2 regions of the Mycetocola zhujimingii genome follow, and region 1 is predicted to be linked to the other one. Evidence: predicted binding sites of a transcription regulator. Region 1 holds the regulator's gene; the other holds the start of a gene.
What was found. Region 1 encodes LexA, which represses DNA repair genes until DNA is damaged. Its sites were predicted from a motif close to TCGAACANNTGTTCGA; they were not measured.
Positions count from the first base shown of each region.

Region 2: the regulator LexA is predicted to act here: its motif matches at 2,374-2,389, upstream of C3E77_RS12365 (Rv2578c family radical SAM protein).

Region 1 covers NZ_CP026949.1:1,079,815-1,084,232, reverse strand. The annotation lists gene hisB (imidazoleglycerol-phosphate dehydratase HisB) at 1-444, opposite strand, end outside; gene C3E77_RS05040 (histidinol-phosphate transaminase) at 441-1,523, opposite strand; gene C3E77_RS05035 (LysM peptidoglycan-binding domain-containing protein) at 1,564-2,010, opposite strand; gene lexA (transcriptional repressor LexA) at 2,290-3,048, shown strand; gene hflX (GTPase HflX) at 3,150-4,418, opposite strand, start outside.
Region 2 covers NZ_CP026949.1:2,586,377-2,590,794, forward strand. The annotation lists gene C3E77_RS12355 (ABC transporter ATP-binding protein) at 1-1,435, shown strand, start outside; gene C3E77_RS12360 (energy-coupling factor transporter transmembrane component T family protein) at 1,432-2,241, shown strand; gene C3E77_RS12365 (Rv2578c family radical SAM protein) at 2,399-3,496, shown strand; gene C3E77_RS12370 (DEAD/DEAH box helicase) at 3,603-4,418, opposite strand, start outside.

The DNA.
Region 1 (4,418 bases):
GGCTTCGAACACGTGCCTCACCATCGAGCCGGTGAAGTGACCGCCGATGAGGTGGAACTCGAACCCGGCGGGCTCGCCGGAGTGCACGAGGTACGGCCGACCCGAAATGTCGACGACGGCCTGCACGAGCGCCTCGTCGAGGGGAACGAGAGCGTCTCCAAAGCGCGAGATGCCCTCCTTGGTGCCGAGTGCCTGCTTGATCGCCTGTCCGAGTGCGATGCCGATGTCTTCCACCGTGTGGTGCACATCGATCTCGATATCGCCCGTGGCCCGAACCGTGAGGTCGACCAGGGCGTGCTTGGCGAACGCGGTCAGGAGGTGGTCATAGAAAGGCACAGTGGTGTGGATGTCGCTGACACCGGTTCCATCGAGATTGATGGTGAGATCGATGGTGGATTCGCTCGTCTCACGCTGGATCCGGGCGATGCGCTGCGGCTGGCTCATGAGTTCGAGCTTACCGCCGCGATGGCATCGAGAAACGCTGTCGTCTCTGCCTCGGTACCGGCCGAAACCCGCATCTGGTTGGGGAGGCCGATATCCCGGATGAGCACGCCTCGCTCGAGCAGCGCATCGAACAGGGCCGCCGGGTCGTCGACGCCACCGAACAGCACGAAGTTGCTGTGGCTCCGGTACGGGCGGAAGCCCAGGTCGGCGAGGCCTGTGCTGATGCGGTCGCGCTGGTGCTTGATGTCATCGACCATGGCGAGCATCTCGCCGCTGTGGGCAAGCGCGGCTATCGCCGCGGCCTGGGTAAGTGCAGAGAGGTGGTACGGGAGACGCACCAGCCGAAGCGCGTCAGTGACGGCCGGGGCTGCAGCGAGGTAGCCCACCCGGGCGCCTGCGAACGCGAAGGCTTTGCTCATGGTTCGTGACACGAGCAACCGGTCGCGGCCTTCGAGAAGGGACAGCGCGCTGGGGGTTCCTTCCGGGGCGAACTCGAAGTACGCCTCGTCCACGACGACGATGCCATCGGTCGCGTCATACACGGCCTCGATGGTGTCGAGCCCAAGTGGGGTTCCCGTGGGGTTGTTCGGCGAACAGAGAATCACGACGTCGGGGTTTTCGCGGCGAACGGCGGCGCTGGCGGTCTCTGGTGAGATTTCATAGTCGGCGTCTCGCTCGGCGGAAATCCACCGGGTTCCGGTGCCTGCGGCCAGCAGCGGGTACATGGAGTAAGTCGGGCTGAACCCGAGGACCGAGCGGCCAGGTCCACCGAAGGCCTGGAGGACCTGCTGCAGAACCTCGTTCGAACCGTTCGCGGCCCAGATGTGATCGGCACTGAGTCCGTGCCCGAGATACCCGGCGAGACTGATCCGTAGTTCGGTGAACTCACGGTCGGGGTATCGATTCACCCCGAGAACAGCGCGGGCGAGGGCGGTCACGATGTCGCGGGCCACGTCTTCGGGAATCGGATGCGTGTTCTCGTTGACGTTCAGGGCGACGGGCACGACCTTCTGGGGTGCGCCGTACGGGGACTTGCCACGAAGATCATCGCGGATGGGCAGGGCATCGAGAGAACTCACCCCGGAAGTTTACCCGCCGCGCCTTGCGCTCCGGTGTGCGTTACGGAGTTGTGTATCGCTCGGGAATGGCGATGTTCTGCCCGGGAACGACAGTCGATGTTTCGAGCTGGTTGAGGGCCATGACATCGGCGATCACGTCGCGCGGGTCGGCTTCAGGAGCCAGCGTGCCCGCGAGCGACCACAGGGAGTCACCGTGTTCGACAGTGACGTACTCGAACGACGCTGAGCTGGGAGTCGACGACGCTGTTGCGGCGCCGGCGTTGAGTCCGAGCCAGGCCGCGAGAGCGATGAGCGGGGCGGCGGCGAGCGAGGTCAGGACGACGCGACCACGCCGGGTGAGTCGGATGCGCCCGGTGGGGCGTGCAATCGTCGCTGACACGTCGCCCACGATGGCCTGTGCGCCCGGGTTCGATGGGCGCGGCGCCTCGGGCCGCCGTGCGGTTGGACGTGAGAGAGAGTGAATGGGGGTGATGACTGCGGTGCTCATGGTGCGCCTCCGGTTCGTGCTGTGAACTGTTGTGTGGCGATTCGAAGAATTCGTATCCGGCCCTCGGCCGGGAGGGCCGAATACGAACCTGTATTCCGAATCTATATTCGATTGTTCGAACATTCAAGTCCTTCTTCGGACTTTTTTGCGAAATTTGCCCGACACACTCGAACAAATCTTTGCTGCGGCCCCTTGGGACGGATAGAGTTTCGATTGATGGTTGAGACTCAACCAGTGACCACTGACATTGGCCGGGGCTGCCCGCCAGACGGGAGTGACATGACGCTCGACAACGCGAATATCACGGCTGAGAACGGGCCGGATGCCGCTGTTTCATCTGCTGCTCCATCGCCACGGAAGGCCAAGCGGGTGCCGGCAGAGAAGCCGACCACGCGCCGCCGCAAGAGCCTGAGCGAGAAGCAGCTGGCAATCCTCGACGTGATTCAGCGCTCAGTGCAGAGCCGCGGTTACCCGCCGAGCATGCGCGAAATCGGTGACGCGGTCGGGCTGGCATCGCTCTCCAGCGTTACGCACCAGCTCAACCAGCTTGAGCTGAGCGGCTACCTGCGCAGGGACCCCAATCGGCCCCGTGCGCTCGAGATCCTGATCGACCTGCCCTCCCCCTCAAACGTTGCCGACTTCGAAAGCTCGACACCGGTCGGCGACGCGGCAATGGTGCCCCTCGTCGGACGCATCGCAGCCGGAGTGCCGATCACGGCTGACCAGCAGGTTGAAGAAGTGTTCCCCCTCCCCCGTCAGCTCGTGGGCAAGGGAGAGCTGTTCATGCTCAAGGTCTCGGGTGAGTCGATGATCGACGCGGCGATCTGCGACGGCGACTGGGTCGTCGTCCGCCAGCAGCCGACCGCTGAGAACGGCGATATCGTCGCCGCCATGCTCGATGGTGAAGCCACGGTCAAGGTGTTCCGTCAGCGCGATGGCCACACCTGGCTGCTCCCCCGCAACACGAACTTCGAACCGATCCTCGGCGACGAAGCCGACGTGCTCGGCAAGATCGTCGCGGTGCTCCGCGCGGTGTAGCTACCCAAGGTGTGGCGCCTGACGCCCGCTTAACGAACGGATGCCCCGGGTACAGACCCGGGGCATCCGTTCGTTAAGCGACCAAACGCGTGAAGACGCCGCTATTCGGCGATCGCGAACTCGGCCACCTGTGCGGCGAGTTCCTCCGACGCGAGTGCGCGCACCTCGGTGCCGTCTTCCTCGTAGTCCAGCTTCTCGACCTTTCCGCGGCGGTGGAGCATCGAAATGATGTCTCCCCTGTCGTACGGGACGAGAAGGTGAAGCGGAACCGTCGGGCTCGGCAGCAGTTCGGCGATGCGGGCGAGGATCTCATCGATTCCCTCGCCGGTCCGCGCCGATGCGAAGATTCCCTTGGGTTCCAGTCCGCGGAGCACGAGCCGGTCGTCCTCGCTGACGAGGTCACTCTTGTTGAAGACCACGATCTCCGGAATGTCGCGGGCACCGACATCACCGATGACGTCGCGCACCGTGCTGATCTGGGATGCAGGGTCAGGGTGCGAGGCGTCGACGACGTGCACGATGACATCCGACTCGGCGACCTCTTCGAGCGTCGACCGGAAGGCCTCAACCAGCTGGTGCGGCAGGTTGCGGACAAACCCAACCGTGTCAGAGAGCGTGTAGAGCCGGCCGTCTTCGGTCTGGGTCTTTCGAACCGTTGCGTCGAGAGTGGCAAAAAGGGAGTTCTCGACGAGAACCCCCGCCTTAGTGATGCGGTTGAGCAGGCTCGACTTGCCGGCGTTGGTGTAGCCGGCGATCGCAACGGACGGCACTTCGAAGCGGTTGCGGTTCGCGCGCTTGGCCTCGCGGGCCGGCCCGAAGCCCTTGATCTGCTTGCGCAGCTTCGCCATCCGGGTGTGGATGCGGCGTCGGTCGAGTTCGATCTTGGTTTCACCCGGGCCACGTGAACCCATACCTGCGCCGGCGCCACCCACCTGGCCACCGGCCTGGCGGGACATCGAGTCGCCCCAACCGCGGAGTCGCGGCAGCAGGTACTCAAGCTGGGCGAGCTCGACCTGGGCCTTGCCCTCGCGGCTCTTGGCGTGCTGGCTGAAGATGTCGAGGATGACCGCGGTGCGGTCGATGACCTTGACCTTCACGACATCCTCGAGCGCACGCCGCTGGCTTGGCGCGAGTTCGGTATCGGCGATCACGGTGTCTGCGCCGAGCGCTGCAACGATGCCGCGCAGTTCCTCGGCCTTTCCCTTGCCGAGGTAGGTGCTGGGGTCGGGATTCGGGCGGCGCTGCAGCATGCCGTCGAGGACGACGGCGCCAGCGGTTTCAGCGAGGGCGGCGAGCTCGCGGATCGAGTTCTCCGCGTCCTCCTGCGCGCCCTGCGGGTACACGCCGATGAGGACGACGTTCTCGATGCG
Region 2 (4,418 bases), 1.5 Mb from region 1:
TTCGCAGCTCGTCACCGGCACGGTGTTCGACGAGGTCTGCTTTGGCCCGGAAAACCTCCTTCTCCCCGTGGACGACGTGCTCGAGCGAGCCGAACGCGCCCTCCGTGCCGTTGGACTCTGGGAGAGGCGGCTGGACAACCCCGACCTGTTGTCGGGCGGTGGCAAGCAGCGACTCGCCATTGCCTGCGCCCTCGCCATGGACACCGGGGTGCTCGTGCTCGACGAGCCGACCGCCAACCTCGACCCGACCGGTATCAGCGATGTCTACGCGGTCCTTCGCGATATCGCGGCGGCGGGGACGCACGCGGTTGTCCTGATCGAGCACAACCTCGACGCGGCCATCGACCTCGTCGACCGGGTCATCGTCCTCGACGGCACCGGGAAAATCGCCTTCCAGGGCGACCCGAGAACAGTGCTCGCCGGGGCCGCGGAGCAGGTCGCGGCGCTCGGAGTCTGGCTGCCCGTCGCCACCCTCGCCGCGCTGCGGTTGAGGAGCGCCGGAGTGGTACTCGATCCGCTCCCCCTCACCCCGGACGAACTGACGACCGCGCTCAATGGCATCCGTTCTCTTCCCCCGCTCGCGGAACGCAGGCCCGAGCCGACCGTCGTCCCGAGCGATGCGGCCGTGAGCGTTCGGGGTCTGACCGTGACCCGCGGCCGCACCCCGATCATCCGTGACGTGTCACTCGAGATCGGCCGGGGCGATTTCGTCACGGTGATCGGTGCCAACGGAGCGGGCAAGACCACGCTCGTTCAGGCTCTTGCCGGTGTCGTTCCGCCGCCGAAGGGCCGGGTTCGCGTCGGCGATCTTGACCCTGCGACGAGTGACGCGCGGATGCTGGCGGACCACGTCGGTTTCGTCTTCCAGAACCCCGAGCACCAGTTCATCGAGAACACGGTGTTCGACGAACTCGCACACGGGCTGCGGGTGCGCGGGCGCTCTGACGACGGGCCGAGCGTGGATGAGATCGAGGCGCGCGTCACAGCGATGCTCGAGCGCTTCGGCCTGGCGAAGCACCGCGACATGCATCCGTTCCTTCTCTCCGGTGGACAGAAGCGCCGGCTTTCGGTGGGGACAGCACTCATCACCGGCGCCCCGGTGCTCGTCCTCGACGAGCCGACGTTCGGCCAGGATCGCCAGCGAGCGAACGAACTGCTCACCCTGCTTCGGGACCTGCACCGCTCGGGAACAACGGTGATCACCGTGACCCACGACCTCCAGCTCGTCGCCGAATACGCGAGCCACGTTGCTGTGATGCATGACGGACAACTCCTGGCGTTCGGTGCCGCCGGGGATATTCTCGGCGACGGCGAACTTCTCTCAAGGGCCGGGCTCATTCTGCCCCCACTTGCGCGGGCGATGCGGGGCGTGACGCGGCATCCGTCGTGGATGTCGCTGACCCGCGTCGCTGACCTGCCGGGGAGCCCCACGTGACGGCGGCGCTCGACCCGTACTCCGTGCGACGCGGAGTGACGGCCCGACATTTCCTGCACAGGCTCAACCCGCTCGCGAAGATCGCCGGGCCGCTGCCGTTCATGCTCTACCTCCTGTTCGTGCGCGACATTGCGACTCCGCTTGTGTTCATCCTGCTTGCGCTTCTGCTCATCACCGTCGGGGCGAAACTCAGTGCCAGGCTCGTGGTTGCGCTCTGGCTCGGCCTGCCCGCTGTCGTTGCCGTGCTGTCGGTGAGCTTCGGGCTGTGGACGGATGCCGCGCGCGTCGACGACACGCTGCTCCTGTTCCAGCTCGGCGAGTACCGGTTCTATCTCGGGGCCTGGCTGATCGGACTGGCCACGGCACTCCGTCTCGGGGCGCTGCTCTCGCTCGCGCTGATCGCGGGCCTCACGATGACGGGGCCCGACCTGGTTCGGGCGCTGGTGCAGCACCTGCGCGTGCCCTATCGCATCGGGTATACGGCACTCGCCGCCTATCGGTTCGTGCCCCGGTTCCGGCTGGAACTCGAGCAGATTCGCCGGGCGCACCGCGTTCGGGGCGTGTCAGGCGGCAGGGGCCCGCTCGCCGGCATCCGTCGCGGTCTCGGCTACATCGTGCCGCTGCTCGTCGGGGCGATTCGGCACGCTGAGCGAGTCGCACTCGCGATGGACGCACGGGCGTTCGGCGCGCATGAGTCGCGCACGGAGCGGTATCTCGTCCCGTTCCGCGCCCGCGATTGGGTGTTCGTCGTGCTGTTCTGGGCGGTTGGCGCGGCGCTCATCGTGGCGGCGGCGGCCCTGCTCTAGCGGGCCTGTTCACCGAGCGCGGCACTTCCATGCCCTGCGCTGCAGAAGCTTCTGCAGCGCAGGGCTGGATCTACAGCGGTCGCGGGCTAGAACGCGCTCGCGCACGTCCGCTTCCTCAATAGCCCGGTTTTCTCGAATCCATGTTCTAATGGAGTGCATGAGGTGGGACGGTCAGCAGCTCGGCACCGAGGAGCCCTCGGCGCTTCCGGGCCTCGCGAAGCTCAACAACCTCGTGCGCAGCGTCCAGACGCCGGAGTTCGCCGGGGTGACCTTTCACGAGGTGCTCGCGAAGTCGGCGCTCAACAAGATCCCGCGGCAGTCGCAGATGCCGTTCGGCTGGACCATCAATCCTTACCGTGGCTGCAGTCATGCGTGCGTTTATTGCTTCGCCCGCCCCACCCACAGCTACCTCGACTTCAACGCCGGCGACGACTTCGACAACCAGGTCGTCGTGAAGATCAACGTCGCCGACGTGCTCTCGAAAGAGGTCGCGAAGCCGAACTGGGGCAAGTACCCGGTCGCACTCGGGACAAATACCGACCCGTACCAGCGCGCAGAGGGCAAGTACGCGCTCATGCCCGGCATCATCACGGCGCTGGCGAACTCCGGCACACCGCTGTCGATCCTCACCAAGGGCACGCTGCTCCGCCGCGACCTCCCGCTGCTTGCGGATGTCGCCCAGACCGTTCCCGTTGACCTCGCGATGTCGATTGCGATCTATGACGACGAACTGCAGAAGTCGATCGAGCCGGGCACGCCGTCGGCGAAGGCCCGCCTCGCCACGGTGACCGCCGTGCGCAACGCCGGGCTCGACTGCAGCGTCTTCCTGATGCCGATCCTGCCGTACCTCACCGACACAAAGGCGCACCTCGACGAGGCGCTGCGACAGGTGAAGGCGGCGGGAGGAACCAGCGTGCTCTTCACCTCGCTCTACCTCAAACCGGGAGTGAAACCGTGGTTCATGCACTGGCTCCAGCGGCAGCATCCTGAACTCGTCCCGAAGTACACAGCCCTCTACGCCCGCGGCCAGTACGCGCCGAAGGAGTATCGCACCTGGCTGGCCGCACGCATTTCGCCGCTGATCCGTGCCCACGGGCTCGAACGCGGGCGCGAAGATCCGGCGACGGGCGGCATCCGTTCGAAAGCGCTCGGGATGCTGCGCAACGACGCGGGCGAGCGGCCAGCGTTCTCGAGTGATGACGGCTCGACCGGTGCGCGCATCCTGCCGTCGACCGAGCAGCCGATGCTGTTCTAGAGAGGCCCGAAAAGGCTGCCGGGTACACGAAAACACCCGCCCCGGTCGAGAACACACGTGTGAACGGGTGGTCTCGACCGGAACGGGTGTTCTGGCGGCTCAGCTGTTAGGCGGTGAGCTTCGCATTGGTCATGCGACCGGCGAGTTCCTCGATGATCTCGTCACCGGGGCGAGCCTGAACGTAATCAGCCTCGATCTCGGCGCGACCGAGCAGGTCGGTCATGCGACGCTGGCGCGCCTTCGGGATGATCGTGACGACGGTACCGACCTTGCCCGCGCGGCCCGTACGGCCCGAACGGTGGAGGTACGTCTTGTACTCGTCGGGCGCGTCAGCCTGGATGACGAGGGTGATGTCGTCGACGTGGATGCCACGAGCGGCGACGTCGGTCGCAACGAGCACGTTCACTCGCCCTGAGGTGAGCTGCGCGAGGTTGCGTGTGCGACGGGCCTGGTTGAGGTCACCGTGGAGCGATACGGCACGGATGCCTGCATCCTCCAGCTGGTCAGCGAGGCGCTCGGCGTACGCACGGGTGCGCGAGAAGATGAGTGTCTTCTCGTTGCGGTTCGCGAGTTCCTCGATGATGCGGTCCTTGTCGCGGTGCTCGACCACGAGAACGCGGTGGTCGATCGTCGCTGAGGCCTGGTCTTCGCCGGCAACCTCGTGCACGGCGGGGGACGGCAGGAATTCCTTGACGAGCGAAGCAACACCCTTGTCGAGGGTTGCCGAGAAGAGCAGCTTCTGGCCACCGTTTGCCGTGCGGCGCAGGATGCGCTGCACAGGCTCGAGGAAGCCGAGGTCGCACATGTGGTCGGCCTCGTCGAGGACCGTGATGGTCACTTCGGAGAGGTCGAGACGGCCCTGCTCGATGAGGTCTTCGATCCGGCCGGGGGTGCCGACGATGATGTCGACTCCGCGCTGGAG